Celeribacter indicus: one gene and its partner. The protein of the gene in region 2 interacts with the protein of the main gene of each other region in a pairwise test. Links are inferred from orthologs where the notes say so. Each region holds a gene or a part of one and is shown on either strand. Other genes may lie near its edges. The genes, in order: rho and hfq.

What was found.
Region 1: the proteins of hfq (region 2) and rho interact in binary tests that used the Escherichia coli proteins (3 or more experiments, as listed by UniProt). The link is inferred for Celeribacter indicus from one-to-one orthologs.

What each region holds. Positions count from the first base shown.
Region 1 is NZ_CP004393.1:209,281-220,832, reverse strand. Bases 8,094-10,905 are described here. They hold rho (transcription termination factor Rho), read right to left. Parts: upstream 10,228-10,905; coding sequence 8,959-10,227; downstream 8,094-8,958. Other genes in these bases: hemJ (protoporphyrinogen oxidase HemJ), read right to left, coding at 10,352-10,804; mnmE (tRNA uridine-5-carboxymethylaminomethyl(34) synthesis GTPase MnmE), read right to left, coding at 8,094-8,931. Outside these bases: heat-inducible transcriptional repressor HrcA, read right to left, coding at 1-439; rph (ribonuclease PH), read left to right, coding at 560-1,273; rdgB (RdgB/HAM1 family non-canonical purine NTP pyrophosphatase), read left to right, coding at 1,273-1,893; P73_RS01095 (RidA family protein), read left to right, coding at 1,890-2,276; radical SAM family heme chaperone HemW, read left to right, coding at 2,276-3,433; P73_RS01085 (ParB/RepB/Spo0J family partition protein), read right to left, coding at 3,430-4,332; P73_RS01080 (ParA family protein), read right to left, coding at 4,342-5,142; 16S rRNA (guanine(527)-N(7))-methyltransferase RsmG, read right to left, coding at 5,135-5,752; tRNA uridine-5-carboxymethylaminomethyl(34) synthesis enzyme MnmG, read right to left, coding at 5,752-7,620; more of mnmE, read right to left, coding at 7,645-8,093; P73_RS01050 (Maf family protein), read left to right, coding at 11,201-11,552. UniProt on the Escherichia coli protein: Facilitates transcription termination by a mechanism that involves Rho binding to the nascent RNA, activation of Rho's RNA-dependent ATPase activity, and release of the mRNA from the DNA template.
Region 2 is NZ_CP004393.1:2,251,351-2,268,038, forward strand. The notes cover bases 7,977-10,723. They hold hfq (RNA chaperone Hfq), read left to right. Parts: upstream 7,977-9,106; coding sequence 9,107-9,340; downstream 9,341-10,723. Other genes in these bases: P73_RS11345 (TrkH family potassium uptake protein), read left to right, coding at 7,977-8,927; hflX (GTPase HflX), read left to right, coding at 9,438-10,723. Outside these bases: P73_RS11320 (two-component system sensor histidine kinase NtrB), read left to right, coding at 1-604; P73_RS11325 (response regulator), read left to right, coding at 708-2,084; P73_RS11330 (sensor histidine kinase NtrY-like), read left to right, coding at 2,265-4,487; nitrogen assimilation response regulator NtrX, read left to right, coding at 4,509-5,912; Trk system potassium transporter TrkA, read left to right, coding at 6,004-7,380; more of P73_RS11345, read left to right, coding at 7,380-7,976; more of hflX, read left to right, coding at 10,724-10,736; P73_RS11360 (hypothetical protein), read left to right, coding at 10,733-11,098; P73_RS11365 (DMT family transporter), read right to left, coding at 11,135-11,449; P73_RS11370 (penicillin acylase family protein), read right to left, coding at 11,610-14,066; P73_RS11375 (NAD(P)-dependent oxidoreductase), read left to right, coding at 14,180-15,052; P73_RS11380 (ZinT family metal-binding protein), read left to right, coding at 15,168-15,851; P73_RS11385 (RlmE family RNA methyltransferase), read left to right, coding at 15,959-16,663; P73_RS11390 (hypothetical protein), read left to right, coding at 16,667-16,688. UniProt on the Escherichia coli protein: RNA chaperone that binds small regulatory RNA (sRNAs) and mRNAs to facilitate mRNA translational regulation in response to envelope stress, environmental stress and changes in metabolite concentrations.

The DNA of each region.
Region 1 (11,552 bases), 2.0 Mb from region 2 along the record:
CGATATGCTTGATCGGGGCTTCGTGCTTCGGCGCAAGGACGAGGCTTGCGCCATGCGTCAGCCCGGACAGCGCCGAGCCGATCCGGTCGAGCACAGAGCCGACATCACCGCGATTGCCGCTGCTCACCGTAGCTTCGATCTTTTCGCGATCGTCCTCGGTCACCTGGCCGATCTCGAGAAGCCCGTCGACGAACATCCGCAAGCCGAGCTGGGTCGGCATCCGTCCCGCTGAGACATGGGGGCTGTCGAGCAGGCCGAGATATTCGAGATCCTGCATCACGTTGCGGATCGTCGCGGCGGAGACCTTCTCGCTCATCGTGCGCGTCAGGGTCCGCGAGCCGACCGGGTCGCCGGTCTCCAGATAGCCTTCGACGACGCGGCGAAACACTTCGCGCGAGCGGTCGTTCATTTCGGAGATGAGATTTGCGCGTTCGGTCATTCTGGCAGGACGTGGGGGCTCCGGTTCACTTAAATGACAACTCTTCCGCGGGTCAATCGGGCTTGCGTCTTTCGCGCGCCGTTGGCTATGTGTGCGGCAACGGAAACGGAAGGACAGACGATGCGACCCTCGGGTAGAAATTTAGACGAGATGCGGCCGATTTCAATCGAAACGGGCGTCACGAAACATGCCGAGGGCTCCTGTCTCATCCGTTGCGGTGACACCCATGTCCTGTGCACCGCGACCATCGAGGAACGCGTTCCGCCCTTCATGCGCAATTCCGGCCAGGGCTGGGTCACGGCGGAATACGGAATGCTGCCGCGGTCGACCACGTCGCGGATGCGGCGCGAGGCGACGCAGGGCAAGCAGGGCGGCCGCACGGTGGAGATCCAGCGGCTGATCGGCCGGGCGCTGCGCGCGGGCGTGGACCGGGTCGCCCTGGGCGAACGGCAGATCACGGTGGATTGCGACGTGATCCAGGCGGACGGCGGCACCCGTTGTGCGTCGATCACCGGCGGCTGGGTCGCGCTGCGGCTCGCGGTGAACAAGCTCCTGAAGGCGGGCGATATCGTGTCCGATCCGCTTCTGTCCAATGTCGCTGCGGTGTCCTGCGGGATCTACGCGGGCCAGCCCGTTCTGGATCTCGACTATCCGGAGGACAGCGAGGCGGGCGTCGACGGCAATTTCATCATGCTTGCGAACGGGCGGCTGATCGAGACGCAGATGAGCGCGGAGGGCGCCACCTATTCGCGCGACCAGATGAACGCGCTGCTCGACCTCGCGGAAAAGGGCGTCGCGGAACTCGTCGCCGCACAGAACGCGGCGGTGATCTGATGCGGAGCTTTGACGGAGATCGCCTCGTCCTCGCCTCCCACAACAAGGGAAAGCTGAGCGAGATCGCGGAGCTTCTCGCACCCTACGGGATCGAAGTGGTCTCGGCGGGCGATCTCGGTTTCGAAGAACCTGAGGAAACCGAGGACACATTCGCCGGAAACGCCCGGATCAAGGCCCATTTCGCCGCAAGGGCGAGCGGCCTTCCCGCGCTCTCCGACGACAGCGGCATCATGGTGGACGCGCTCGACGGCGCGCCCGGCGTGTATACGGCGGATTGGGCGGAGACGCCCGCGGGCCGCGATTTTCCCATGGCGATGAAGAAGGTCTGGGATCTTCTCGAGGAAAAATCCGCGCCGGAACCGCGCACCGCGCGCTTCTGCTGCACGCTCTGCCTTGCCTGGCCCGACGGGCATGACGAAATCTTCGACGGCACGGTCGAGGGACGGCTCGTCTGGCCGCCGCGGGGCGAGAACGGCTTTGGATTCGATCCGATCTTCCTTCCCGAGGGCGAGACAGAGACCTTCGGGGAAATGGATCAGGCACGCAAACAGGCGATGAGCCACCGTGCCGACGCGTTTCGTCAACTGGTCCGCGGACCTTTCAAGGATCTCTCGAAATGAGTGAACGCAAACTGATCTCCTCCGGCTCCGACTTCGAAAAGGTCATGGGCTATTCCCGTGCCGTCGTGCAGGGCGACTGGTGTTTCGTATCCGGCACGACCGGCTACGACTATGCCACCATGACCATGCCGGAAAGCATCGCCGATCAGGCACGCAATGCGTTCAAGACCATTTCCGGCGTCCTCGAAGGAACGGGTTTCTCCCTCTCCGACGCGGTGCGCGTCCAGTACACCATCACGGATACGGCATTGGTGGACGAGGTGGTGCCGGCGCTCGGCGAATATCTGGCCGACATCCGGCCTGCCGCGACGATGGTGGTCGCGGCGCTCATCAAACCGGAGATGAAGATCGAAATCGAAGTCACCGCATACAGGGACCGATGATGGAAGACTGGCGGAACGGCGGGTTCGGGCTTTATATCCACTGGCCGTTCTGTCAGGCAAAGTGCCCCTATTGCGACTTCAATTCCCATGTCGCGGCGAACATCGACCAGACGGCATGGGAGCGGGCCTATCTTTCGGAGATCGAGCGCGTTTCACGGGAAACATCCGGCCGCGTCCTCAATACCGTATTCTTCGGCGGCGGAACGCCCTCGATGATGGATCCGGACCTCGTGGAAAGCCTTTTGAGCCGGATCAGAGCCTCTTGGCCGATGTCCAACGATGCCGAGATCACGCTCGAAGCGAACCCGACCTCGGTGGAAGCGGGTCGGTTCAAGGGCTATCGCGAGGCCGGCGTCAATCGCATTTCCATGGGAATCCAGTCTCTGCGGGACGACGATCTGCGGAGGCTCGGTCGCCTTCATACCGTCGCCGAGGCACGCGCGGCATTCGAGATCGCCCGAAACACCTTTGATCGGGTCAGTTTCGATCTGATCTACGCGCGGCAGGGTCAAAGCGTCTCCGCCTGGCGCGCGGAACTGCGCGAGGCGCTGTCCATGGCGCTCGACCACCTCTCCCTCTATCAGCTGACGATCGAGGCCGGAACCGCCTTTGGCGACCGGTACGACCGCGGGATGCTGAAGGATCTGCCGACGGATGATGCCGCCGCCGACATGTATTTCGTCACGCAGGAAGAATGCGCGGCCGCCGGCATGCCCGCTTACGAGATTTCCAATCACGCGCGGCCCGGCGCGGAAAGCCGTCACAATCTGATTTACTGGCGATATGGCGATTATGCCGGCATCGGCCCCGGCGCGCACGGTCGGCTCACCCTCGGGGGCGAGAAATACGCCATCGACACGCCGCTCTCCCCTGCCCTTTGGCTCGACCGCGTCTCTGCGCTCGGTCATGGGGAACAGTCGCGCGACGCGCTGCCGGGCCGGGATCAGGCCATCGAATATCTCATGATGGGTCTGCGCATCCGGGAGGGAGTGGCGCTCGATCGGCTCAACACTCTGTATGGTAAAGAATTTCCGTTTGAAAACAACAACTTGTTTGAGGGCGGATTCTTGGAGACGGAAAACGGACGGCTCCTCGTCACCGAGAAAGGCCGTCCGCTTCTCAATGCAATCATCCGTGCCCTGATCCCCGACGCCTAGACACCCCGCGACAGGAGCTGGCAAAGCGAATCGAGTTCGTCCAGCGTGCCGTAGGAAATGCTGATCCGACCGTTTTCCGCACCGTCCCGGTGGTCGATTTCGACCTTCATGCCCAGAGTGGCGGAGAGATCGCCCTCCAATGCGCGGGTGTCAGCGTCTTTCGCCTGGGACGTGCCGGAAGACGCGGATTTGCGTTGTGTCGGAGCCCGTTCGCCCCTTACAAGCTTTTCGGTTTCCCGGACGGAGAGATTGCCACGAATGATCTGCCGCGCCAGGTCGGAGGGATTGTCGGCCGTCACCAAGGCACGCGCGTGACCGGCGGACAGATCTCCATTCACCACGAAATCCTGGACATCTTCCGGAAGTTGAAGAAGCCGCATCAGGTTGGCGATGTGGCTTCGGCTCTTGCCGAGCGCTTCGGAGAGCTTCTCTTGTGTGTGGCCGAACCTTTCCATCAACTGCTTGTAGCCCGCAGCCTCCTCAATGGCGTTCAGATCAGAACGCTGGATGTTCTCGATGATCGCAACCTCAAGCACTTCCGTGTCGCTATAGGCCCGCACGAGCACCGGAAGCTCATGCAGCCGCGCCATCTGCGACGCCCGCCAGCGACGTTCGCCGGCGACAATCTCATAGATTCCCGCCTCTCGCGGGCTTTCCCGCACGATCAGCGGCTGAATCACGCCTTTTTCCCGGATCGAATCCGAAAGTTCCTGAAGTCCCGATGGATCGAAACTGCGCCGAGGCTGATCTGGGTTTGGGATGATCTTTTCGATCGGAACCATCATGTCCGGGCGACGGGGCGTTCCCGCCTCCTCGGCCGCCGCGTTTTCCTGCGTCACATCCGCCATCAAGGCGGACAGTCCCCGCCCCAACCCTCGGCTTTTCGGTTTGCTCGGCATGGCCATCGTTCAGAGTCCTTTCTTGGCGGCGACTTCCTTCGCCAGCGTGCGATACGCGATACTGCCTTTCGACACCGGATCGTATTGGAGCACCGGCAGAGCAAAGGACGGCGCCTCGCTTACCCGCACATTCCGGGGAATCACCGTCTCGAACACAAGATCCCCGAGATTCTCCCGCGCGTCGAGTTCGACCTGCCGGGAGAGGTTGTTGCGTTGATCATACATCGTCAACACCACACCTTCGATACGGAGCTTTGGATTGGCACTCTGCCGGACCTCGCGGACCGTCAACATGAGCTGCGACAGGCCTTCGAGCGCGAAGAACTCGCTTTGCAGCGGCACCAGCACGGAATCGGCCGCCACCATGGCGTTCACGGTAAGAAGGCTGAGCGACGGTGGGCAATCTATCAGGATGAAATCAAGGCGATAGTCGTCAATCGCCGGCTGGCGCAACGCATCGCTGAGCAGGAAACTGCGCTTTTCGTTCGACACCATTTCCAGGTCGGCCGAACTCAGATCTATCGTTGCGGGAGAGATCCAGAGCCCTTCGATATCCGTGGTCTGGATCACCTCGTGAAGATCCACATCCCCGAGAAGGAGATCGTAGGTCGTGTAGCCGCGATGTTCGGTGTCGATCCCGAGGCCGGTCGACGCATTGCCCTGTGGATCGAGATCCACCACGAGCACGCGTGCCCCGATTTCCACCAAGGCGGCGGCAAGGTTGATCGCGGTCGTGGTCTTTCCCACCCCGCCCTTCTGGTTCGCGACGGCAATGATTTTCGGACTCGGCGGACGGGTGGGGTCAGACACGTTCGATATCTCCAATGCGCAGAATCATGGCGGCCTCATCTGTCTGGCTGCGGATTTCCTCATATGCGAAGCGCCAGTCGTCCTGCGCCTTGCAGATCTCCTCCCGGAAACTTTCCCCTTTGAGAAAGACCGCAATACCCGCTGGCCCAAGATGACGCGCGGCATAGTCCAGAAGTTTCGGCAGCGGCGCTAGGGCGCGGGCGGACAGGATTTCCGCCCCAAGCGGCGGCACTTTTTCCACCCGATCGCAGATCACCTCTGCTTCGAGTGCCAATTCACGGGCGACGGTGCGAAGAAACGTCGCCTTCCTCATATCCGATTCGACGAGAACGAAACGCGTCTCCGGTGAAAGTTCTCTGGCCAGAACGGCGCAGACAAGACCGGGAAATCCGCCTCCGCTCCCCAAGTCTACCCAGAGCGCCTCGTGTCGTGGCACAAGTCCGAAAACCTGAGCAGAATCGACGAAATGACGGTCCCATACGTCCTCCATCGTGGATTTCGCCACGAGATTTATCGCTGGCGTCCATTTTCGCAACAAGCGGTGGTATTGCTCCAGCTGCTCCAACGTTTCACGTGAAACATCCATGCCGGCAATCTGCGGGCGCATCATCAGGAGGCCTTCGCCTTTTTCGCCTGCCTGACCCGCGCAAGGATCAAGGTCGCAGCCGCGGGGGTCATGCCCTCCACGCGCCCCGCCTGCGCAATCGTCTGCGGCCGGGTCTTTTCGAGCTTCATCCGCAGTTCATTCGAGAGCCCGACGAGCGCGGCGTAATCGAAATCAACAGGGATTGCCTGCTGTTCATCCCGCTTCATTGCCTCGACATCGCGTTTCTGCCGGGCGATATAATTGGCATAAAGCGCATCTTTCGCCAGTTGATCCCGGACCTCGTCGGGAAGATCCCCCAGTCCGGGATCCAACGCGAGGAGCTGATCGAAAGAGCTGTCCGGGAAGGACAACACCGTGTAGAGCGTGCGCCGTGAGCCGTCATCGCTCACCGCAATTCCAGCTCCCGCCAGCTCCCGCGGAGTGTAGGTCCTCGCCTCCAGCAACGACCGCGCCCTTTCGAGCGCCGTCATCTTCTCCTCGAACGCGACGCGACGTCCTTCCGTCACGAGGCCGAGATCAAGTCCCAACGGAGTCAACCTTTGGTCCGCGTTGTCGGCCCGAAGCGACAGGCGAAATTCGGCGCGGGAGGTGAACATGCGGTAAGGCTCAGTCACGCCACGCGTCACCAGATCGTCGATCATCACGCCGATATAGCTGTCCGAGCGGCGGAACACCGCCTGCTCGCGGCTCAATGCCTTGTGCGCCGCATTCGCACCCGCCACCAGTCCCTGCGCCGCGGCTTCCTCATATCCTGTCGTCCCGTTGATCTGCCCCGCGAGGAAGAGTCCCGGCACATCCTTGAGTTCGAGCGTCGTTCGCAAGGCGCGCGGATCAACGTAGTCATATTCGATGGCATAGCCCGGCTGAAGGATTTCCACCGCCTCCAGGCCGCGAATCGACCGGACATAAGCCTCCTGCACATCCAAGGGAAGCGAGGTCGAAATGCCGTTGGGATAGACGGTATCGTCGTCGATCCCTTCCGGCTCCAGGAAAATCTGGTGCGACGGCTTATCGGAAAACCGCACCACCTTATCCTCGATCGAGGGGCAATAGCGCGGACCGACGCCGGCGATATGTCCGCCATACATCGCAGACCGATCAAGGTTCTTCCGGATGATCTCATGCGTCTGTTCATTGGTATGAGTGATACCGCAGGCGACCTGCGGCGCCGACGGCCGTCGGTTCAGGAAGGAGAACATGACCGGCACATCGTCTCCGGGCTGCCTTTCCAGGATGCTCCAGTTGATCGTTTTTCCGTTGAGGCGCGGTGGTGTACCGGTCTTCAACCGTCCCATGGGAAGCCCGAAGCCGTAGAGACGTTCAGCGAGCGCGAGCGAAGGCCTGTCCCCCATACGCCCACCCGGACGCGACACGTCGCCAATATGGATCAACCCGTTCAGAAAAGTTCCGGTCGTGAGTACGACGGATACCGCACGAATCTCTGCACCATCTGCGAGCACGACCCCGGCCACCGCGTCCCCCTCGAGGAGAAGGTCCGAAACCTCGGCCTCCAAGATTTGCAGATTTGGCGTGCTTTCCAGTTCCGAAAGCATCTCGCGGCGATAGATTTTGCGATCGGCCTGCGCCCGTGGCCCCTGAACGGCCGGACCCTTCCGACGGTTCAGCAGACGGAACTGGATCCCGGCCTTGTCGGCAATCCGCCCCATGACGCCGTCGAGCGCGTCGATCTCGCGCACGAGATGGCCCTTGCCCAGCCCGCCGATCGCCGGATTGCAGGACATGACGCCGATCCCGTCCCGGCGCAGCGTAACAAGGGCGGTACGGGCGCCCGCCCGCGCCGCCGCCGCCGCGGCGTCGGACCCGGCATGGCCACCGCCCACGACGACAACATCGAAATCGCTATGTTTCACGTGAAACACTCCCGGCGTTCCCATTCATTTTCCGATACAGAAACTGGAGAAGATTTCCCCCAGAACCGTTTCCACATCTATCCGGCCAACAAGGCAATTGAGGCTGTGGACCACCTTTCGCAACTCTTCCGCTGCGATCTCAGTCCTGTCCGCGCCGATCAATACCTCATTTCGCGCCGATTCCAAAGAGGCCATTGCCTCCTTCATCGCGATCTTGTGGCGGTCGCGGATGGCCGACGAGGCGGACAGGGCGCGCGACGATAAAATCCCGGAGATATGACTCACCATCCGGTCGATCCCCTGCCCCGTTTTTCCGGAAACCGACAGATCATCCTGACCGGTGTCATCCTTCCCGACGAGAACCAGGTCGTCAGGTTCCGGCCGCATCTCCGGCACAGCGCCGGCATGAGGCAGGAGGATGACCCGGAGGTCGGCCTGCTGCGCACGACTGCGGGCGCGTTCGATGCCGATGGCCTCCACCGCATCCTCGGTCTCCCGCAGGCCGGCGGTGTCAAGCAGTGTCACCGGCAATCCACCAAGTTCCATCCGCACCTCTATGACGTCGCGCGTTGTTCCCGCAACTTCCGAGGTGATTGCCGCTTCACGCCCCGCCAAGGCATTCAAAAGCGTAGACTTTCCTGCGTTTGGCGGTCCAACGATCGCGACCTCGAAGCCATCGCGGATCCGTTCGGACATCGCCGCACCCGCGAGTTCGGTTTCCAATTCGATCATCACTTCCGCGATCAGTACCAGCACCTCTGGCGAGACGTCACTCGGCACCTCTTCATCCGCGAAATCTATCGTGGCTTCGAGCAAGGCCGCAGAGCGAACGAGCGCGTGCCGCCACCGCTCCACCTTCTCACCGAGGGCACCGGAAAACACCCTCAGCGCCTGGCGCCTTTGCGCTTCCGTCTCCGCCTCGATGAGGTCGGCAAGCCCCTCCACCTGAGCAAGATCGAGACGGTCGTTCTCAAGCGCGCGGCGGGTGAACTCTCCCGGATCGGCCATGCGAAGCCCATCAATCTTCGCCAGGGTGCGCAGGACCGCGTTGACGATGGCGACGGAGCCATGGAGTTGAAGCTCCGCGCTTTCTTCTCCCGTGAAAGACGCCCCTTTTTCGAAGCAGATCACCAGCGCCTCGTCAAGAACACCACCCTCGCGATCCTTCAGGAGCCGAAGCGCGGCCCGTCGCGCCGGGGGGACGTCGCCTGCCAGGATTTCAACAGCCCAAAACGCAAGCGGCCCGGAAATCCGGACCACTGCAACACCCGCCTTGCCGCGGGCGGACGCCAGGGCGTAGATCGTATCCACAGGTTTAACCTATTGATAATGTGAAAATCAGGCGTTCATCGAGTCGAAGAACTCGGCGTTCGTTTTCGTCTGTTTCAGCTTGGAGATCAAGAACTCGATCGCATCCGTCGTGCCCATCGGGTTGAGGATGCGGCGCAGGACATAGGTTTTCTGGAGGTCCTTCGGATCGACAAGGAGATCCTCCTTCCGCGTCCCGGACTTAAGAATGTCCATCGCCGGGAAGACACGTTTGTCCGCGACCTTGCGATCGAGCACGATCTCGGAGTTGCCCGTGCCCTTGAATTCTTCGAAGATCACCTCGTCCATCCGGGAGCCGGTGTCGATCAGCGCGGTCGCGATGATGGTGAGCGAGCCGCCTTCCTCGACGTTCCTGGCCGCACCGAAGAATCGCTTCGGACGCTGGAGCGCGTTGGCATCGACGCCGCCGGTCAGGACCTTCCCGGAAGAAGGCACGACCGTGTTGAAGGCGCGCCCGAGGCGCGTGATAGAGTCGAGCAGGATGACGACGTCGCGCTTGTGCTCGACCAGGCGCTTCGCCTTTTCGATCACCATTTCGGACACGGCAACGTGACGCTGCGCCGGCTCATCGAAGGTGGAGGAGACAACCTCCCCCTTCACCGAACGCTGCATGTCGGTCACCTCTTCGGGTCGTTCGTCGATCAACAGGACGATGAGATAGCACTCGGGATGATTTTTCTCGATCGAATGCGCGATATTCTGGAGCAGAACCGTTTTGCCGGTGCGCGGCGGTGCGACGATGAGCGACCTCTGACCCTTCCCGATCGGCGCGACGAGGTCGATGATCCGGGCCGAGCGGTCCTTGATCGTCGGGTCCTCGATCTCCATTTTCAGGCGCTCGTTCGGGTAGAGCGGCGTCAGGTTGTCGAAGGCGATCTTGTGACGCGCCTTCTCCGGTTCCTCGAAGTTGATCTGCGTCACCTTGGTGATCGCGAAATAACGCTCGTTGTCGCCCGGCGCGTGCATCACGCCCTCGACGGTATCTCCGGTGCGCAGCCCGTACTGGCGGATCACATCGGGCGAGACATAGATGTCGTCGGGACCGGGAAGATAGTTCGCCTCGGGAGAGCGCAGGAAGCCGAACCCGTCCTGGAGGACCTCGAGCACCCCGTCGCCAGAGATCTCCCAGCCTTCATCCGCGCGTTCGCGGAGGATCTGGAACATCATCTCGCCCTTGCGCATGGTCGAGGCGTTTTCGATTTCGAGATCCTCGGCCATGGCGAGAAGTGCCTTGGGGCTTTGGGCTTTCAGGTCGGCAAGGTTCAGGGCATCTGTCATGGAAAATCCGTGGTGACCGGCGAGATAGGCGGTCGGGCTGTGAAATGTCGCTGGAGAATCCCTCTGGCCGGACGGCGGGGATTTGCGCCTAGATAGGAGCGGTAGCTCCCGGAGTCAATCTTTCTCAGAAAGGTTTAGCGATAATCATGATCACGATGACGATCAGGAGAAGCGTCGGAAATTCGTTCATCATGCGATATTGGCGGCCGGTGCGGGTGTTTTTCCCTTCCACGAAATCCTTGCGGCGCAGGGCGAGCCACATGTGAAACCAGGTCATCGCGATCACGGAAGCGGCCTTGATCCAGCTCCAGCCGGCGCTCCAGTCGACCACGCCAGGCGTGAAGACAAGGCAGAGGCCGAAGATCCAGGTGGAGATCAGCGCCGGATTCATGATGAGTTTCAGCAGCTTCCTTTCCATGTCCTGAAACAGGAGGTCGGTTTCGCTGCCTTTTTCGACGCTTTCCGTGTGCCGGACGAAGAGGCGGGGGAGGTAGAAGATCCCGGCCATCCAGGCGACGATCGAGATCACATGGAAAGATTTCGTCCAAAGATATGCGTCGGCCAGGAAATTGCCCATCGGAGCCCTCGTCGTTACTGGACCCCTTCATAAAAGATAAAAAAGAAAAGAAAAGATGATGTATTTGTAGGGACTGTGGAAACTGGGGATTAATGCCTTATCCACGATCTTTTCCCGCGTGGATAGTTGGAAAGAATCTCGTCCACATTTGGGGATGATATATTTTTCCCCTTTAAAAACATGAATTTATTATCTTCATCTCGCCGGTGAACCTGTTGACGGACGCCCTGTGTCGCGGGAGAAGCGTACTTTCCCGTCACAGTCCGGGTTTCTTTTCCCCGGAGGACAAAGGGCAGGTGATTTCCGTGGGAGCGCTCTGTTATCCCAAGGCGGGAGGGGGTGTGCGGTTCACCCTCCGGAGATCAACGGAAACACACAGGAGTTTTCAACAGCACCATGAACAGCCGGCCCGTTCTTGTCCTCGCTTCCGGTTCGCAGATCCGTCAGCAGCTCCTGCGTAATGCGGGCGTGCCCTTCGAGGTGAGCGTCGCTAGGATCGACGAAGAGAGCGTCAGGAGTGCCCTTCTGGGCGAGGGTGCGCGCCCGCGGGAGGTCGCGGACGCGCTTGCGGAGGGCAAGGCGCGCAAGGTCTCCTTGAAGAGGCCGGAGGCGATGGTGATCGGCTGCGATCAGGTGCTTTCCTTCGAGGGGGAGCTGGTGTCGAAGGCGGAGAGCCCGGAGGAAGCCCGCGCGCTTCTGTCGCGGATGCGGGGCGAGCGCCACAAGCTCCTTTCCGCGGTTGTCCTCT
Region 2 (16,688 bases):
CAGCCCCGAGGATCTCGAGCTGACGGATCTGATCGTCGCCGAAAGCCGCCGGATCGTCGCGCTGCTCGAACAGGTGGAGCAGTTCGGCAACCTGCGCCCGCCGGAAAAACGCGCGATCAACATCCACGACCTGATCGACCGGGCGCGAAAATCCGCCGAGCTGTCCTATGGCGCGAACATGAAGTTCGTGGAGGAGTTCGACCCGTCGCTGCCGCCGACCTTCGTCGACGGCGACCAGCTTCTCCAGGTGCTTCTCAACCTGTTCAAGAACGCATCCGAGGCGGCGGCGCGGGAGGGCGGCACCATCCGGATCCGCACCTTCTACGATCTGTCCCTGCGGCTGCGGCGCAAGGACGGGACCGGGGCGGCCCTGCCGCTCCAGGTCGAGATCATCGACGACGGTCCGGGTTTGCCACCGGAGATCGCAGCCGATATCTTCGAACCATTCGTGTCAGGGAGGGAAAACGGGACGGGGCTCGGCCTCGCGCTCGTCTCGAAGATCATTTCCGACCACGAGGGATGGATTTCCGTGGACTCTGTCCCCGGCAAGACGGTGTTTCGCATCTCACTTCCGGTCGCGCCGCGCGAGCCGCGCCGTGGCTGAGGGGGAGGCGTCATAAGAGTGTAAAATTCCCCGTTCAGAAGGGGCTTCGCACGGGCGGAACGACGATGTGCCCCCTTGCGCGGGAACGACAAGGAGAAAGACAATGGATGGCACGATCCTCGTCGCCGATGACGACCGGACGATCCGCACGGTTCTGACCCAGGCGCTCACCCGCGCAGGCTGCAAGGTGCACGCGACCTCCTCGCTCGTCACGCTGATGCGCTGGGTGGAGGAGGGCAAGGGCGATCTGGTGATCTCCGACGTGATGATGCCCGACGGCAACGGGCTCGAGGCGCTGCCGAAGATCGCCGAACAGCGTCCCGGCCTGCCGGTGATCGTGATCTCCGCGCAGAACACGATCATGACCGCGATCCAGGCGGCGGAGGCGGAGGCCTTCGACTACCTGCCGAAACCCTTCGACCTTCCCGACCTGATGAAGCGCGCGGCCAAGGCGCTCGAGGTCAAGCGCCGCGCCAATCCCGCCCCCTCGACGGCGAAGGCGCCCTCGGAAGGGCCGAAGGAGGACCTGCCGCTCGTCGGGCGCACGCCGGCGATGCAGACGCTCTATCGCCTTGTCGCCCGCGTGATGAACACCGATCTGCCGGTGCTGATCACCGGGGAGAGCGGCACCGGCAAGTCGCTCATCGCCCGCGCGATCCACGATTTCTCCGACCGGCGCACGCTGCCCTTCGTGGTGGTGTCGGCCTCCGATCTCGCGACGATGGAGGGCCCGGCCTCGGTGATCTCGCGGGCGAAGAACGGGTCGATCCTGTTCGACGAGGTCGGCGATCTCGACGAGGAGGCGCAGGCGCGGATCGTGCGCATGCTCGACAGCTTCACCGACAATGCGCCGCGGATCATGGCGACCTCGCAGGCCAATCTGGCGGCGAAGATGGAATCGGGCGCCTTCCGCCAGGACCTGTTCTACCGGCTGGGCGGGGTGACGATCTCCGTGCCGAGCCTGCGGGAGCGGGTGGACGACATCCCGCTGCTCGCGGAATTCTTCCTCGCCAAGGCAGAGCGCGACGGCCTGTCCACGCGCCGCTTCACCGGCGAGGCGCTCGAACTCGTGCGCGCCTACAGCTGGCCGGGGAACGTGCGCCAGCTCGAGAACACGATCCGCCGGCTCATCGTCACCTCGGCGGAGGAGGAGATCACCCGCGCCGAGGTGGAGCTCGTGCTCGGCAACCAGCCGGCGATCGAGCCGCTCCAGGGCGGCGGCGACGGCGAAAAGCTGTCGGCCTCCGTCGCCAAGCACCTGCGCCGCTATTTCGACCTGCACGGCGGGGTGCTGCCGCCGCCGGGCCTCTACCAGCGGATCCTGAAGGAGGTGGAGCAGCCGCTCATAGAGATCGCCCTCGACGCGGTGGGCGGAAATCAGGCGAAATGTGCGGATCTTCTGGGCATCAACCGCAATACCTTGCGCAAGAAGATCAATGACCTCGATATTCAGGTGACACGGCGCCGCAAGCTGATGTAAATAGGACACATCCGTGGTGATTTGGGCTCAGTGACGGCGAAAGCACGTTCCCTGCGTCCTCAAGGCCACGGCGTTCCGCGGGCAGACGTCAACGAGCAAGGCGCGCGCGGGGCTGGATGTGGTCCTTTACGAGGTTGGGCAGTGGCACAGGCAGTCGGCAAGCGAAGCTGGAACAGGCTCATGCGCCTGCGCCGTCAGCGGCGTCTCCAGGATGCCGCGACGGTCGCGGTGGTCGTGCTCGGCCCGCTGCTCGCCATCGTCACCGTCCTCGTGCTCGGTCCGCTCGACCACGGCCATGCCTCCAACGTGCTGCGCGGCGTGCTCCTGGCGGATATCGTCTATGTGCTCATCGTCGCCGGCCTCGTGGCGCAGCGCATCGCCCGGATGATCGCCGCCCGCCGCGCCCATTCGGAGGGCTCGCGGCTCCACCTGCGGCTGTCCGGCGTGTTCCTGCTTCTCGCGCTCATCCCGACGGTGACCGTGGCGGTCTTTGCTGTCGTGACGGTGAATTTCGGGCTCGAGGGCTGGTTCTCCGACCGGGTGCGCAACGTGGTCGGCTCCTCGCTCGAGGCGGCGAAGGCCTATGAGACGGAGCATCGCGACGGTCTGGCGGAGGACACGCGGGCGCTCGCCGGCTTCCTGATCGAGCGGCGCCGGCAGGTCACGATCCTGCCCGACGGCGCGCTGCGCCAGGTGCTCAACCAGGGGCAGGGGCTGATCCAGCGCGGCCTGCGCGAAGCCTATGTGATCGACCGCGCGGGAGAGATCCGGGCGCGGGGAGAACGCTCCTACCTGTTCAACTACGAACGTCCCACCGAGGCGCAGCGCGCCCGCGCGGAGACGGGCGAGCTCGTGCTGATCGACGACTGGGACCATAACGAAAGCCGCGCCCTGCAACGGCTTGCGGGGTTTGCCGACCGCTATCTCTATGTCACGCGCGACGTGGACGGAAAGATCCTCAGCCTGCTCGACGAGACGCAGGACAGCATCGCGCTTTACAACCAGCTCGAAAGCGACCGCGGGCGGCTGCTGTTCGAGTTCGGCCTGCTCTACATCGGCTTTGCCATCGTCCTCATCCTCGTGGCGACCTGGATCGGCCTGTGGTTCGCGGAACGGCTCGCCCGTCCGATCGGGCGGCTGGCGGGCGCGGCGCAGCGGGTCGGGGAGGGGGACCTGTCGGTTCGCGTCGCCGAGGCGGAGGGCCAGGACGAGATCGCGACGCTGGGGCGGGTCTTCAACCAGATGACCCGCCAGCTCAAGGTGCAGCGCAACGAGCTTCTGGAGCGCAACGAGCAGATCGACCAGCGGCGCCGGCTGTTCGACAGCGTGCTCTCCTCGGTGACGGCGGGGGTGATCGGGCTCGACGCCTCGGGGCGCGTGACGCTGTCCAACCGTTCGGCGCAGACGCTTCTGTCGCTCGGAACGCGCGACGTGACCGGCGAGAACCTGGGCCTGCTGGTGCCGGAATTCGGCCCGCTCTTCGACACCCTGCGCGGGCAGGGGCGGGAGGTGGTCCAGGAGGAGATCCGGCTGATCCGCTCCGGCGCGCAGGAAAGCCTGCTCGTGCGGATCGCCACCCGGCGGGATGTCGAGGGGCTGCTCGAAGGCTATGTGGTGGTCTTCGACGACGTCACCGACCTCGTGAGCGCGCAGCGGCTCGCCGCCTGGGGCGATGTCGCCCGGCGGATCGCGCATGAGATCAAGAACCCGCTCACGCCGATCCAGCTTTCGGCGGAGCGGATCCTGAGGAAGTTCGGCCGGGGCCTCGACGAGGAGACGCGGGCGGATCTCGAGCAATATACCTCCGTCATCGTGCGCCAGACCGGCGACCTGCGGCGGATCGTCGACGAGTTTTCCAAATTCGCGCGGATGCCCTCGCCCGAGCGGCGGGAGCAGGATCTCGTCGCGCTGGTGCGCGGCGCGGTGCTGTTGCAGCAGAATGCCCAGCCCGACGTGACCATCGTCTCGGAGATCGCGCCGGCGACGGCCTGGGCGGAGGTCGATGCGACGATGATCGGTCAGGCGCTCACCAATCTTATAAAGAATGCCGGGGAAGCCATTGACACGCTTTACGAAACCGGCGTTCCGGAAGGCCATGTGCCGACCGTGCGCGTGACGCTCGCCTGCGAAGGACAGGAGGCGGTGATCGAGATCGCGGACAATGGCATCGGCCTGCCGGAGGACCGGTCGCGGCTGTTCGAGCCCTATGTCACGACGCGCGAGAAAGGCACCGGGCTGGGCCTGCCGATCGTCAAGAAGATCATCGAGGAGCATGGCGGTACGCTGACGCTGTCGGATGGCGTGCCGCTCGATCCCTCGGGCCGGATCGGGGCGCGGGCGACCATTCGCCTTGCGCTTTTGAAGGAACGTGAAGTTCAACAAGAACAGAAACTTGCAGTGTAGTATTGAAGTGGGGACAGAGCCATGCCGGACATTCTGATCGTCGATGACGAGCGCGACATCCGTGAGTTGATCGGGGATATTCTCCGGGACGAGGGATACGAGACCCGGCTGGCCTCGAACTCGGACGAATGTCTGCGCGAGATCGGCGCGGGTGTGCCCTCGCTCATGATCCTCGACATCTGGCTCAAGGACAGCGACATGGACGGGATCGACATCCTCAAGCATGTCAAGCGCGAGCACCCCGAGGTGCCGATCATCATCATCTCCGGCCACGGCAATATCGAGATCGCGGTGGCGGCGATCAAGCAGGGCGCCTATGACTTCATCGAGAAGCCCTTCAACATCGACCAGCTCATGGTGGTGATCGGCCGCGCGATGGAGACCTCGCGGCTCAGGCGCGAGAATGCCACGCTGAAGCGGTCGGGCGGCGCGGAGGTGGAGATGATCGGCATCTCCACCGCGTTCAAGCAGCTCAAGTCCAATCTCGAGAAGGTCACGCGCTCGAACGGGCGGGTGATGCTCACTGGGCCTGCGGGCGTCGGCAAGGAGGTTGCGGCGCGCTACATCCACCTCAATTCCGACCGCCGCGAGGCGCCCTTCGTGACCGTCTCCTCCGCCACGATCGCGCCGGAGCGGATGGAGGAGGTGCTGTTCGGCCGCGAAAGCCCGGAGCGGGGGGTCGAGAAGGGGCTTCTCGAGGAGGCCAGCGGCGGCGTGATCTATTTCGACGAGGTGGCGGACATGCCGCTCGGCACCCAGTCGAAGATCCTGCGCGTCCTGGTCGAGCAGAAATTCACCCGCGTCGGCGGGGCGGGCAAGGTCTCCGTCGACCTGCGCGTGATCTCCTCCACCTCGCGCGACCTCCAGGGAGAGATCCTCGCCGGGACCTTCCGCGAGGAGCTCTATCACCGGCTGAACGTCGTGCCGATCGAGGTGCCCGCGCTCGAGAAGCGGCGCGAGGACATTCCCGAACTCGCGCGCCATTTCATCGCGCAGCTTAACCGCGTGCAGGGCCTGCCGCTGCGGGAGCTGTCGGAGGATGCGGCGGCGATGCTCCAGACGATGAGCTGGCCGGGCAACGTGCGGCAGCTCAAGAACGTGATCGAGCGGGTGCTGATCCTCGGCGACAGCACGGGGGAGATCGACGCCGCCGAACTGCCCGCGCAGGAGGGCGGGGTGGACGAGGGCGGCGCGATGCTGTCGCCGGCCATCGCGACCCTGCCGCTGCGCGAGGCGCGGGAGATGTTCGAGCGCGAATACCTGCTGACCCAGATCAACCGGTTCGGCGGGAACATCTCGCGCACCGCCACCTTCGTCGGGATGGAACGCTCGGCGCTGCACCGCAAGCTCAAGTCGCTGGGCGTCGTCACCGGCACGAAACAGGGCGGGCGCGTGGCCTATGTCTCCGAAGACGCGGCGCAATAGCGCCGCGAAGACCGCCCGTCCCCACGGCAGGCGCATTGACCGTGCCCGCGTTAAGTGCGAAGGCTGAGCCGAAGCGAAAGGGGATGATGCAATGAAAGTCATCATTTGCGGCGCCGGGCAGGTCGGATGGCAGATCGCCAGGCAGCTTTCGGGCGAGAGGAACGACGTGACCGTCGTCGACAACAATCCCGCGCTGGTGCGGCGTGCGACGGACACGCTCGACGTGCAGGGGATCGAGGGCCATGCCTCCTATCCCGACATCCTTGAAAAGGCGGGCGCGCGGGATGCCGACATGATCATCGCCGCCACCTATTCCGACGAGGTGAACATGGTCACCTGCCAGGTGGCGCATTCGGTCTTTGCCGTGCCGCGCAAGATCGCGCGGCTGCGGGCGCAGAGCTATCTCACCGCGATCTATTCCGACCTCTACCGGCGCGACCACATGCCGATCGACGTGGTGATCTCGCCCGAGAAGGAGGTCGCGGAGGCGGCGCTCCGGCGGCTCGCCGCGCCTGCGGCCTTCGACACGCAGGTCTTCCTCGCGGGGCGCGCGCATCTGCTGGGCATCGCGCTCGAGGCGGATTGCCCGGTGCTCAACGCCTCGCTGCGTGAGCTGACGGAACTCTTCTCCACCCTGCGCGCCACCGTCGTCGGCGTGCGCCGCGACGGCAAGCTCTTTGCCCCCGAGCCGGGGGACCAGCTCTTTGCAGGCGATGCGGTCTATGTCTTCGTCAATTCCGACGACATCGCCCGCACGCTCGAGATCTTCGGCAAGCCCCACTCCAAGCAGGAGCGCGTCGTGATCCTCGGCGGCGGCAATGTCGGGCTCGGCGTCGCGCGGGCGCTGGAGACGCGCACCGAGCGGGTGCGCGCGAAGATCATCGAGAAGGACCGCAGGATCGCGGAGCGGGCCGCCGACAGTCTCGAGCGCACCATCGTGCTGAACGGCGACGCGCTCGATCCCGAGCTCTTGTCCGAGGCAGGGGTGAGCCGGGCGGATGCCGTGCTCTGCGTCACCGACGACGACAAGGTGAACATGCTCGCCGCCGTGCGTGCGAAACAGGCGGGGGCGGCGATGGCGATCTGTCTCGTGAACGATCCCTCGCTCGTGCCGATCCTCTCCGCGCTCGACATCGACGCCTATATCAACCCGCGCGCGACCACCGTCTCCTCGATCCTGCGCCATATCCGCCACGGGCGGGTGCGCAACGTCTATTCGGTGGGCGACGGCGAGGCGGAGGTGATCGAGGCGCAGGTGCTCTCGACCTCGCCGATCTCCGGCAAGCGCATCCGCGACATCGACTTTCCCGAGGGCGTGCTGGTCGGCGCGATCGCCAAGGGCGACGTCTATGTGAAGCCGACCGGGGAGACGCGGATCGACGAGGGCGACGTGATTTCCATCTTCTCGCTCACCGCCGACGTGCCGGAGGTCGAGCGGCTGTTGCAAGTCTCGATCGACTTCTTCTGATGAACCGCTTTTCGCGCATGCCGTTCTTTGTCCAGCTGATGCTGGTCTCGGGGGGCGCGATGCTGGTCCCGGCCTTCTATGCGCTCATCCTGCGCGAATGGGACGACGCGCGGGCCTTTCTCTATCCCTCGGTGCTGGTCTGCTCCCTCGCGGGCTTCATCGCCATCGCGCTGTTCCGGCCTGAGGCGACGGAGGCCCGCGACGGCCGGCGCGACCGCGACCGGGAGGGGCGCAACCAGCTCCTGACGCTGCTCGGCACCTATACGGCGCTGCCGCTCGTGCTTGCCGTGCCCTTCGTCGAGGCGACGCAGGACACGACCTTTCTCAACGGTTATTTCGAGATGGTCTCGGCGCTCACCACCACCGGCGCGACGCTGTTCGACGATCCGGCGCGTCTGAGCCGCCCGGAGCATCTCTGGACCGCGCTCGTCGCCTGGCTCGGCGGGCTCTTCGCCTGGGTGACGGCGGTCGCGGTGCTCGCGCCGCTGAACCTCGGCGGCTTTGAGGTGATCTCCTCGCGCCAGCCCGGCCAGAGCGATGCGCGCGCCTCGCAGATCACCCGCATCGCCGCCGCGCCGGAGCGGATGGCGCGGTTCACGACGAAGCTCTTTCCGATCTACATCGGCCTCACGCTCGCGTTGTGGTTCGCGCTCGCCATGGTCGGCTCTCCCGCCTTCGTCGCGCTGATCCACGCGATGTCGGTCATGTCCACCTCCGGCATCTCGCCGGTGGGCGGGCTCACCAACACGCGCACCGGCTTCGTCGGGGAGCTGCTGATCTTCGCCTTCCTCTTTCTGGCCCTGTCGCGCAAGACCTTCACCGCCGACAACCCGCGCCCCGACGCACCGCCGCTCTGGCGCGACCCGGAGATGAAGATCGGGCTCGCGCTCATGGTGGCGGTGCCGCTGCTGCTGTTCCTGCGACATTGGGTCGCGGTGCTCGAGGTCTCGGGCGACTGGACCTTCGGCCGCGCGCTGTCCTCGCTCTGGGGGTCGATGTTCATGGTGCTCTCCTTCCTCAGCACCGCGGGCTTCGAGAGCATGGGCTGGGAGGAGGCGCGGCTCTGGTCCGGGCTCCAGGCGCCGGGCGTGCTGCTGATGGGGCTTGCGATCTTCGGCGGCGGGGTGGCGACCACGGCGGGGGGCGTGAAGCTCCTGCGCCTTTATGCCCTCGTGCGGCACGGCGAGCGGGAGATCGAGAAGCTGGTCTCGCCCCATTCGGTCGGCGGGGCCGGGGCCAACGCGCGGCGGATAAGGCGCGAAGGCGCCTATGTGGCCTGGGTTTACTTCATGGTCTTCGCCTTCACCATCGCGGGGGTGATGATGCTGCTCGCGCTGCTCGGGCTCGATTTCGAGCGGGCGGCGATCTTCACCATTTCCGCGCTGACGACGACGGGGCCGCTGGTGAGGGTCGCGGGAACCGACCCGATGAGCTATGCCGCGCTGACCGATCCGATGAAGCTCGTCCTCGCCGGCACGATGGTGCTCGGACGGCTCGAGATGCTGGCGATCATCGCGCTGCTCAACCCCGAATTCTGGCGCCGCTGACGGGGCCGACAGGCGTTAGCGCTACAAATGACGTAATTTTGCGCCGCGCCGCGGCATCGCGTCGCGATTTTCCATGCACAATCTTGACATTCCTCAAGAACTCCTGCGAACGTGAGCGCAAGTGCTGTCGCCCGAGGGACAGTTCGCATCATAAAGCGCAAGAAAAAGGCAATTTTCTCATGGCCGCCGATAAACAGAATCTCCAGGATGCCTTCCTCAATCACGTCCGCAAGACCAAGGTTCCCGTCACGATCTTCCTGATCAACGGGGTGAAGCTTCAGGGCGTGATCACATGGTTCGACAATTTCTGCGTCCTGCTGCGCCGGGACGGTCAGAGCCAGCTTGTCTACAAGCATGCGATCTCCACCATCATGCCGGCCCAGCCGATCAACCTCTACGACAGCGAGGAGTGAGGGGGCCGCGCCCCTTGCATTCCGTCCTGCACCGATTACGTGACGCGCACCCCCCGCATCCCGCGGCGGGTGCCCACGTCTGTTGAAGGAGCGGCATTTGGCCGAATTGCACGAACACGAGATCCTGCCGACGCGCGCCTGGGTTCTCCACCCGGACATCACCTCCGACCGGGACCGGCGCGATCCGGTCGCGGGGCTGGAGGAGGCCGTGGCGCTCGCCGAGGCGCTGCCCAACCTCGAGGTGGTCGGCTCGGAGATCGTGCGCCTGCCGAAGATCCAGCCCGGCCACCTGTTCGGAACGGGCAAGATCGAGGAGCTGAACCAGCGGATGAAGGCCGCGGAGGTCGAACTCGTGCTGATCGACGGGCCGGTGAGCCCGGTTCAGCAGCGCAATCTCGAGAAGGAGTGGAAGGTGAAGATCCTCGATCGCACCGGCCTCATCCTCGAGATCTTCTCCGACCGCGCGCGCACCCGCGAGGGCGTGTTGCAGGTGGAGATGGCGGCGCTGAGCTACCAGCGCACCCGGCTCGTGCGGGCCTGGACCCACCTCGAGCGCCAGCGGGGCGGGCTCGGCTTCGTCGGCGGTCCGGGCGAGACGCAGATCGAGGCGGACCGCCGCGCCATCGACGAGCAGCTCGTGCGCCTGCGCCGGCAGCTCGACAAGGTGGTGAAGACCCGCGAGCTGCACCGCGCCTCGCGCGCCAAGGTGCCGTTTCCGATCGTCGCGCTCGTGGGCTACACGAACGCCGGGAAATCCACGTTCTTCAACAAGGTGACGGGTGCGGACGTGTTCGCCAAGGACATGCTCTTCGCCACGCTCGACCCGACGATGCGGCAGTTGTCGATCCCGAACGCCCATGGCGGCGACCGGGAGATCATCCTGTCGGACACGGTGGGCTTCATCTCGAAACTGCCGACGCAACTGGTCGCCGCCTTCCGCGCCACGCTCGAGGAGGTGCTCGACGCCGATCTGATCCTGCATGTGCGCGACATCGCCGCCGAGGAGACGGAGGAGCAGAAGGAAGACGTGCTGAAGATCCTCCATGATCTCGGGATCCGGGAGGACACGCCGATGTTCGAGGTCTGGAACAAGATCGACCTGCTGCCGGAGGAGGCGCGTGCCGCGCGGCTCGAACGCGCGGGGCGGGAGCCGAATGTCTTTGCGATCTCCGCGGTCACGGGCGAGGGGATCGACGCGCTGCTCGCCGCCGTCTCCGCGTGGTTCGAGGAGGACAAGATCGAGCGCGACCTCGTGCTTCCCTATGCCGAGGGCCGGAAACGCGCCTGGCTGTTCGAGGAAGGGGTTGTGCTGAACGAGGAGATGACGCAGGACGGGTATGACCTGAAGGTCCTCTGGACCCCGCGTCAGGAAAAGCAGTTCCGGGAGATGACATGAGCGATCCGAAGCCGGGGAAACCCGCCGCCGCCCGCGCGCCTGCACAGGCGATGCCGAAGGACGGGATGCGGCTGTTCATGATGCTGTTCGAGGCGAGGGCCGGGGCGAAGACCCGCCTGCGTCCGGGGGCCTTGCATGCCATCGCCGTCTTCATGGTGGCGCCCGGCAGGGAGATCGCCATCGCCAATGCGCTCAAGGGCCTCGGGATGACCGGCTGGGAGGATCCGGAGCTGAAGCACCAGATGGACATCACCGGCCGGAAACGGCTTAAGGATGCCGATCTCGACCGGACCGCCCGCACCGCCCTCGCGAAGGGCGCGGGCTTCCTCGTCTACCGCAACGAGATCACGCGCCAGGCCTGAGCGGGACCTGGCCGCGGACGTCCGTGCCGGAACGGGTCATCCCGCCGCCTTCATCACCGCGATGCCCGCGACGATCAGCCCGGCCGCCGCGAGGCGCATCGGGTTGACGGTTTCGCCCAGCACGATCACCCCGACGACGAAGGCGCCGACCGCGCCGATGCCGGTCCAGACCATATAGGCGGTGCCGAGCGGCAGGTGGCGCATGGCGAGGCCGAGAAGGCCGAAGGAGGCGAGCATGGTCAGGATCGTGAAGACGGAGGGGCCGAGGCGGGAGAACCCGTCGGACTGTTTCATGGAATAGGCCCAGACGACCTCGAGCAGCCCCGCGACCGTGAGATAGATCCATGCCATGTGCCGTCTCCCCGTGGGTTTGTCCGGTACCCCTGTCCGGTACCTTTGCCTCAGGATGCTGCGCCGCGGGACCGGGCGCAAGAGGCATGAAATAAATATTCTCACCAGGAAAGGCGCGGGATCGGAGAGCGCCTGTTTTCCGGGCGAAGGCCGGGGCGCCTCAGCGGGGCCGCAGATGCGTGACCCCGACGCCTGCCGCGCGGGCGAGTTCCGGGTCGAGGCTCATCGGCACATATTCCCCGCGCCGCCACAAGCCGCCCAGGTCGTCGTAATGGCGGGAGAGCGGATGGCCGGACTGTCCGGTCGCGATGATGAAGACGGAACTGTCGGGATCGGCGAAATCATAGACCCCGCGATAGGCCGCGCCATGGACATTGGCGAAGGGATTGGGGCCCTCGCCGGAGGTGACGCCGCGCATCAGCGTGTTGTCGCCGCCCGATGTCGACTGGCGGATGTTCACCACCCATTTGAGAAACGGCGTGTTGCCGAGCACGGGATGGGTATGGGTGGCGACATGGGCGTCGCCCCAGCGCAGGGATTCGAGATCGGTGGAATACTGCTCCCCGATCCACACGAGCGCATCGTCGAGCGCCATCCGCGCCACGTCGGTACAGCTCTCCACGGCGGCGGACTGGATCACGTCGCACCAGGCGGAGGCGCCGTCGATGTCGCGGAAGACGCGTTCGATGAAGATCGGGTCGACATGGGTGAACTCATGGGCGAGCGGGCCGAGGTCGTCGCGGATCAGCCGGTCCTGGAGGGCGTGCATCCAGGCGTAGTAGATCAGCGGCTCGGGCAGGTGTTCACTCATCTCCCCGTTCCATTCCGCGAGCAGGGTGAGGGCGCGCTGGCGCAGCCGCTCCGGCGTGCCCTCGGGGGCGGCCTCGCCGGTGAACCAGAGGTCGGCGCCGACGAGCGGGAGGAGGGTGCGCGCGGAGGGGGAGACGACGTCGTTCTGGACCTCGATGAAACTTTCGCGCGTATGGACCTCGCGCGCCTGCATCAGCCGTCGCCAGCGCTGGATGCGCTGCGTGTCGCCCCAGTTGTAGGACAGGTGATCGGGAAAGGGTGCCTCCACCGTCTTGTTGTTCGTGTTGCCGATGATGCCGTCGCGGCCGGCCTCGAACAGCGGCAGGTCGGCGAAGGGGCGCCAGCCCTGCCAGCGGTTCGTGGCGATCCAGCCGGGCGAGGGGATGCGGCCGCGGGACTGGTGGGCGGGGTCGCGGGCGGGCGCGCGGCCGATGACCTTCATCGCGACGCGGGAGGGATCGGCGAGCGCGAGGTTGAGGGAGGGGGCGGCGAACTCCTCTGCCGCCGTCATCGCCGCCTCGATCGTATGGGCATGGTTCAGCGCCACGAGCGCGCTCATCGAGCGGTCGTCGGGCAGGAGGGCGGTCCAGGCGACCGACATCACATGCCCCGGCGGGGTGATCGTCCCGACGTCGAAGGCTTCCTTCGGCAGGACGGGTCCGTTGTCCGTCCATTGCAGGGTGAGCGTGACGGGTTTCGCGTTCTTGATCTGGACGATCGAGGGGCGGCTGCGCATCGCGCTGAACCCGTCGGGCGTCAGCACCTCCTGCGGATTGTCGGGATTGAGCCGTTCGACATAGAGATCCGCATCGTCGAGATAGGAGGCGGTGATGCCCCAGCCGAAATCCTCCCGCCGGCCGGAGACGATGCCCGGAACGCCGGGAATGGAGGCGCCGATCACGCCGCCGTTCTCGAGCTCGAGCCGCGCGAGATACCAGGCCCCCGGCGCGGTGAACCCGAGGTGCGGGTCGTTGGCCAGCAGCGTGGCGGAACTCGTCGAGCGGCCGGGAGCGGCCGCCCAGACGTTCGAGGCCCCCGCGAGGCCGCGTTCGGGGAAGGGCGCCATGGCGTAGTCGGTCTGCGTGCCGGGCGCGCCGGGCGGGACATCGGGAAAGAGCGCGGCATAATCGTCCAGAAGCGCGGTGCCCCGTCCCGGCGCATCGGGCATGAGGTCGGCGAGTCGTTCGGGCGAGAGCAGCAGCGAGGCGCGCGCGCGGAGCACCTCGTCGGGGATCTGTTCGGACAGGGAGACGGCGGTGAGTTTCAGGATGGCGAGGGAATCGGCGGGCTGCCAATAGGCGATCTCGGTCGGAAAGAGGAAGAATTCCGGCGCCCCGCGCCCCAGCGCGTCCTCGTTCACCTCCGCGATCCAGGCATTGACGCCGCGCGCATAGGCCTCGAGGGCGGCGCGCGTCTCCTCCGACTGTGCCTCCACGGAAGCCTGGGCGGCCTGATAGAGGCCGAGCCGCCGCATCAGCGTGTCGGTCGCGAAGGTGCGCTGGCCGTAGACCTCCGACAGCCGCCCCTGCGCGGTGCGGCGCAGCAGCATCATCTGGAACAGCCGGTCCTGCGCGTGGGTGAAGCCCAGGCCGAAATAGACGTCCTCGTCGCTGCTGCCGAAGATATGCGGCACATTGGCATTGTCGCGCGCGATCTCCACCTCCGCGCCGATGCCGGCCACGTCGTGATCGGCGTTGTAATCGGGCAGGGAGCGCGCCGCGAGCCAGTAGGTCAGCCAGATGCCGAGCACGCCGAGCAGCACGAGGCCGGAGACGAGTTTCAGAAGGATCGAGAAGATACGCGCCATGAAAGGGCCTGTCCCCGTGAAGTCAGCTATGCGGAGTTATCCGTTGACGGCGCAGAACAAGGCCTTACCGTCTGGCCTCGCCTTAAAGCACATTGCAGGGAAAGGGAAAAGCCATGGCAAAAGTCGCGTTTCTGGGGCTCGGGGTGATGGGATATCCGATGGCCGGTCATCTGGCGTCACGGGGTCACGATGTGACGGTCTACAACCGCACCGCGGCAAAGGCCGGCGACTGGGTGCGCGCGCATGGCGGCAAGGATGCGCCGACGCCGCGCGCCGCGGCGGACGGATGCGATTTCGTGATGGCCTGCGTGGGCAATGACGAAGATTTGCGCGCGGTCTGCCTCGGGCCGGAGGGGGCTTTTGCCGGGATGGGCGACGGCGCGGTCTTCGTCGACCACACGACGGTTTCGGCGAAGGTGACGCGGGAGCTTGCCGCCGTCGCGGCGGAGGCGGGGATCGGCTATGTCGACGCGCCCGTGTCGGGCGGGCAGGCGGGCGCGGAAAACGGCGTGCTGTCGGTGATGTGCGGTGGCTCCGGGCGGGATTTCGCCCAGGCCGAGCCGGTGATGGCCGCCTATGGCAGGATCGTGAAGCGCCTGGGCGAGGTCGGCGCGGGGCAGACCGCGAAGATGTGCAACCAGATCTGCATCGCGGGGCTCGTGCAGGGGCTGTCGGAGGCGCTGAACCTTGCGGAGAGATCCGGGCTCGACGGAGAGGCGCTCGTCGAGGTGATCTCCGGCGGGGCGGCGGGAAGCTGGCAGATGGTGAACCGCCACCGGACGATGCTCGCGGGCGACTACGAGCACGGCTTTGCCGTCGACTGGATGCGCAAGGATCTGAAGATCTGTCTCGAGGCGGGGGACGAGGTCGGCGCCGCCCTGCCGGTCACGGCGCTGGTCGACCAGTTCTACAAGGATGTGCAGGCCATGGGCGGCGGGCGCTGGGACACCTCGAGCCTTCTGGCACGGCTGAAGGCGCTCGGCTGACCCCGGCCGGGCGGGGTTGCACCGCCCGGCGCTTTTCTCTAGGAGGGATGTGTTATGATATAACATTACGGAATCAGCGGCGCGCGACGCCGCAGGACAGGAACAGGAGAAACACATGAGGTTGACGACACCCGGACCGATCGGCGCGATTTTCGGCGCCGCCCTGCTGGCCGCGACCGGCGCGGTCGCGAACGACCACGACCATGATCACGGCCATGACCACACCCACACCCACAGCCACAGCCATGGAGACGATCCGCGCGCCGAACAGATCTACAGCGGCCATTTCGAAGACGATTGGATCGCACCGCGCCCGCTCTCCGACTGGGAGGGCGAGTGGCAGTCGGTCTATCCCTATCTCACCGACGGCACGCTCGACCCGGTGATGGCGCACAAGGCCGAAAGCGGCGAGAAGAGTGCCGCGGAGTATCGCGCCTATTACGAAACCGGCTATGCGACCGGGGTGGACCGGATCGAGATCGCCGGCGACAGGGTGACCTTCCACGAGGGCGACACCTCCTATGGTGGGCGCTACGAGAGCGACGGCTACGAGGTTCTGACCTACGAGGCAGGCAATCGCGGCGTGCGCTTCGTCTTCGAGAAGGCCGGGGGCGATGCGGAGGCACCGGAGTTCATCCAGTTCAGCGACCATATCATCGCGCCGCAGAAGGCGGATCACTATCACCTCTACTGGGGCGACGACCGCGCGGCGCTGCTCGAGGAGCTGAGCAACTGGCCGACCTACTATCCGGCGTCGCTGTCGGGCGAGGAGGTCGTCGCGGAGATGCTCGCGCACTGACCGTGCCGGGCCGGGCAGGGCCTCCCGTCTCCCCACGGGGTGCCTTGCCCGCTTTACCCTTCCCCGCGCGCGCTGCTATAAGGCTCCCGATCAAGGGGATGCGCGACATGAGCACGAAGAAGACCTCCGGACGCGGCCAGCGCGATCTGCGGGTGAAGGTGAAATCCGCCCGCGGGCGCAAGCTCAGCTCGACGCGCTGGCTCGAGCGTCAGTTGAACGATCCCTATGTGAAGCGCGCGAAACTCGAGGGCTATCGCGGCCGCGCGGCCTTCAAGATCCTCGAGCTCGACGACAGGTTCCGCTTTCTCGTGCCCGGCGCGCGGGTGGTCGATCTCGGCTGTGCGCCCGGCGGCTGGTGCCAGGTCGCGGTGAAGCGGGTGAACGCCCTTGGCGAGAAATCCGGCAAGCAGATCGGCACGGTCCTCGGCGTCGATCTCCAGGAGGTCGAGCCGATCGCGGGGGCGGAAACCCACCAGCTCGATTTCATGGAGGACGGCGCGGACGAGAAGGTGAAGGGCTGGCTCGGCGGCGAGGCGGATGTGGTGATGTCGGACATGGCCGCGGCCTCCTCCGGCCATAAGCAGACCGACCACCTGCGCATCATCGCGCTGTGCGAGGCGGCGGCGCATCTCGCCTTCGACGTGCTCACCCCCGGCGGAACCTTCGTGGCGAAAGTGCTCGCGGGCGGGGCGGAGGGAGAGTTGCAGAAGCTCCTGAAGCAGAAATTCGAGAAGGTCGTGAATGTGAAACCGCCCGCCTCGCGCGCCGACAGTTCGGAGAAATTCGTCGTGGCGACCGGATTTCGGGGCTGAGCCATGGGCGGCGCCGGGCAGGAGG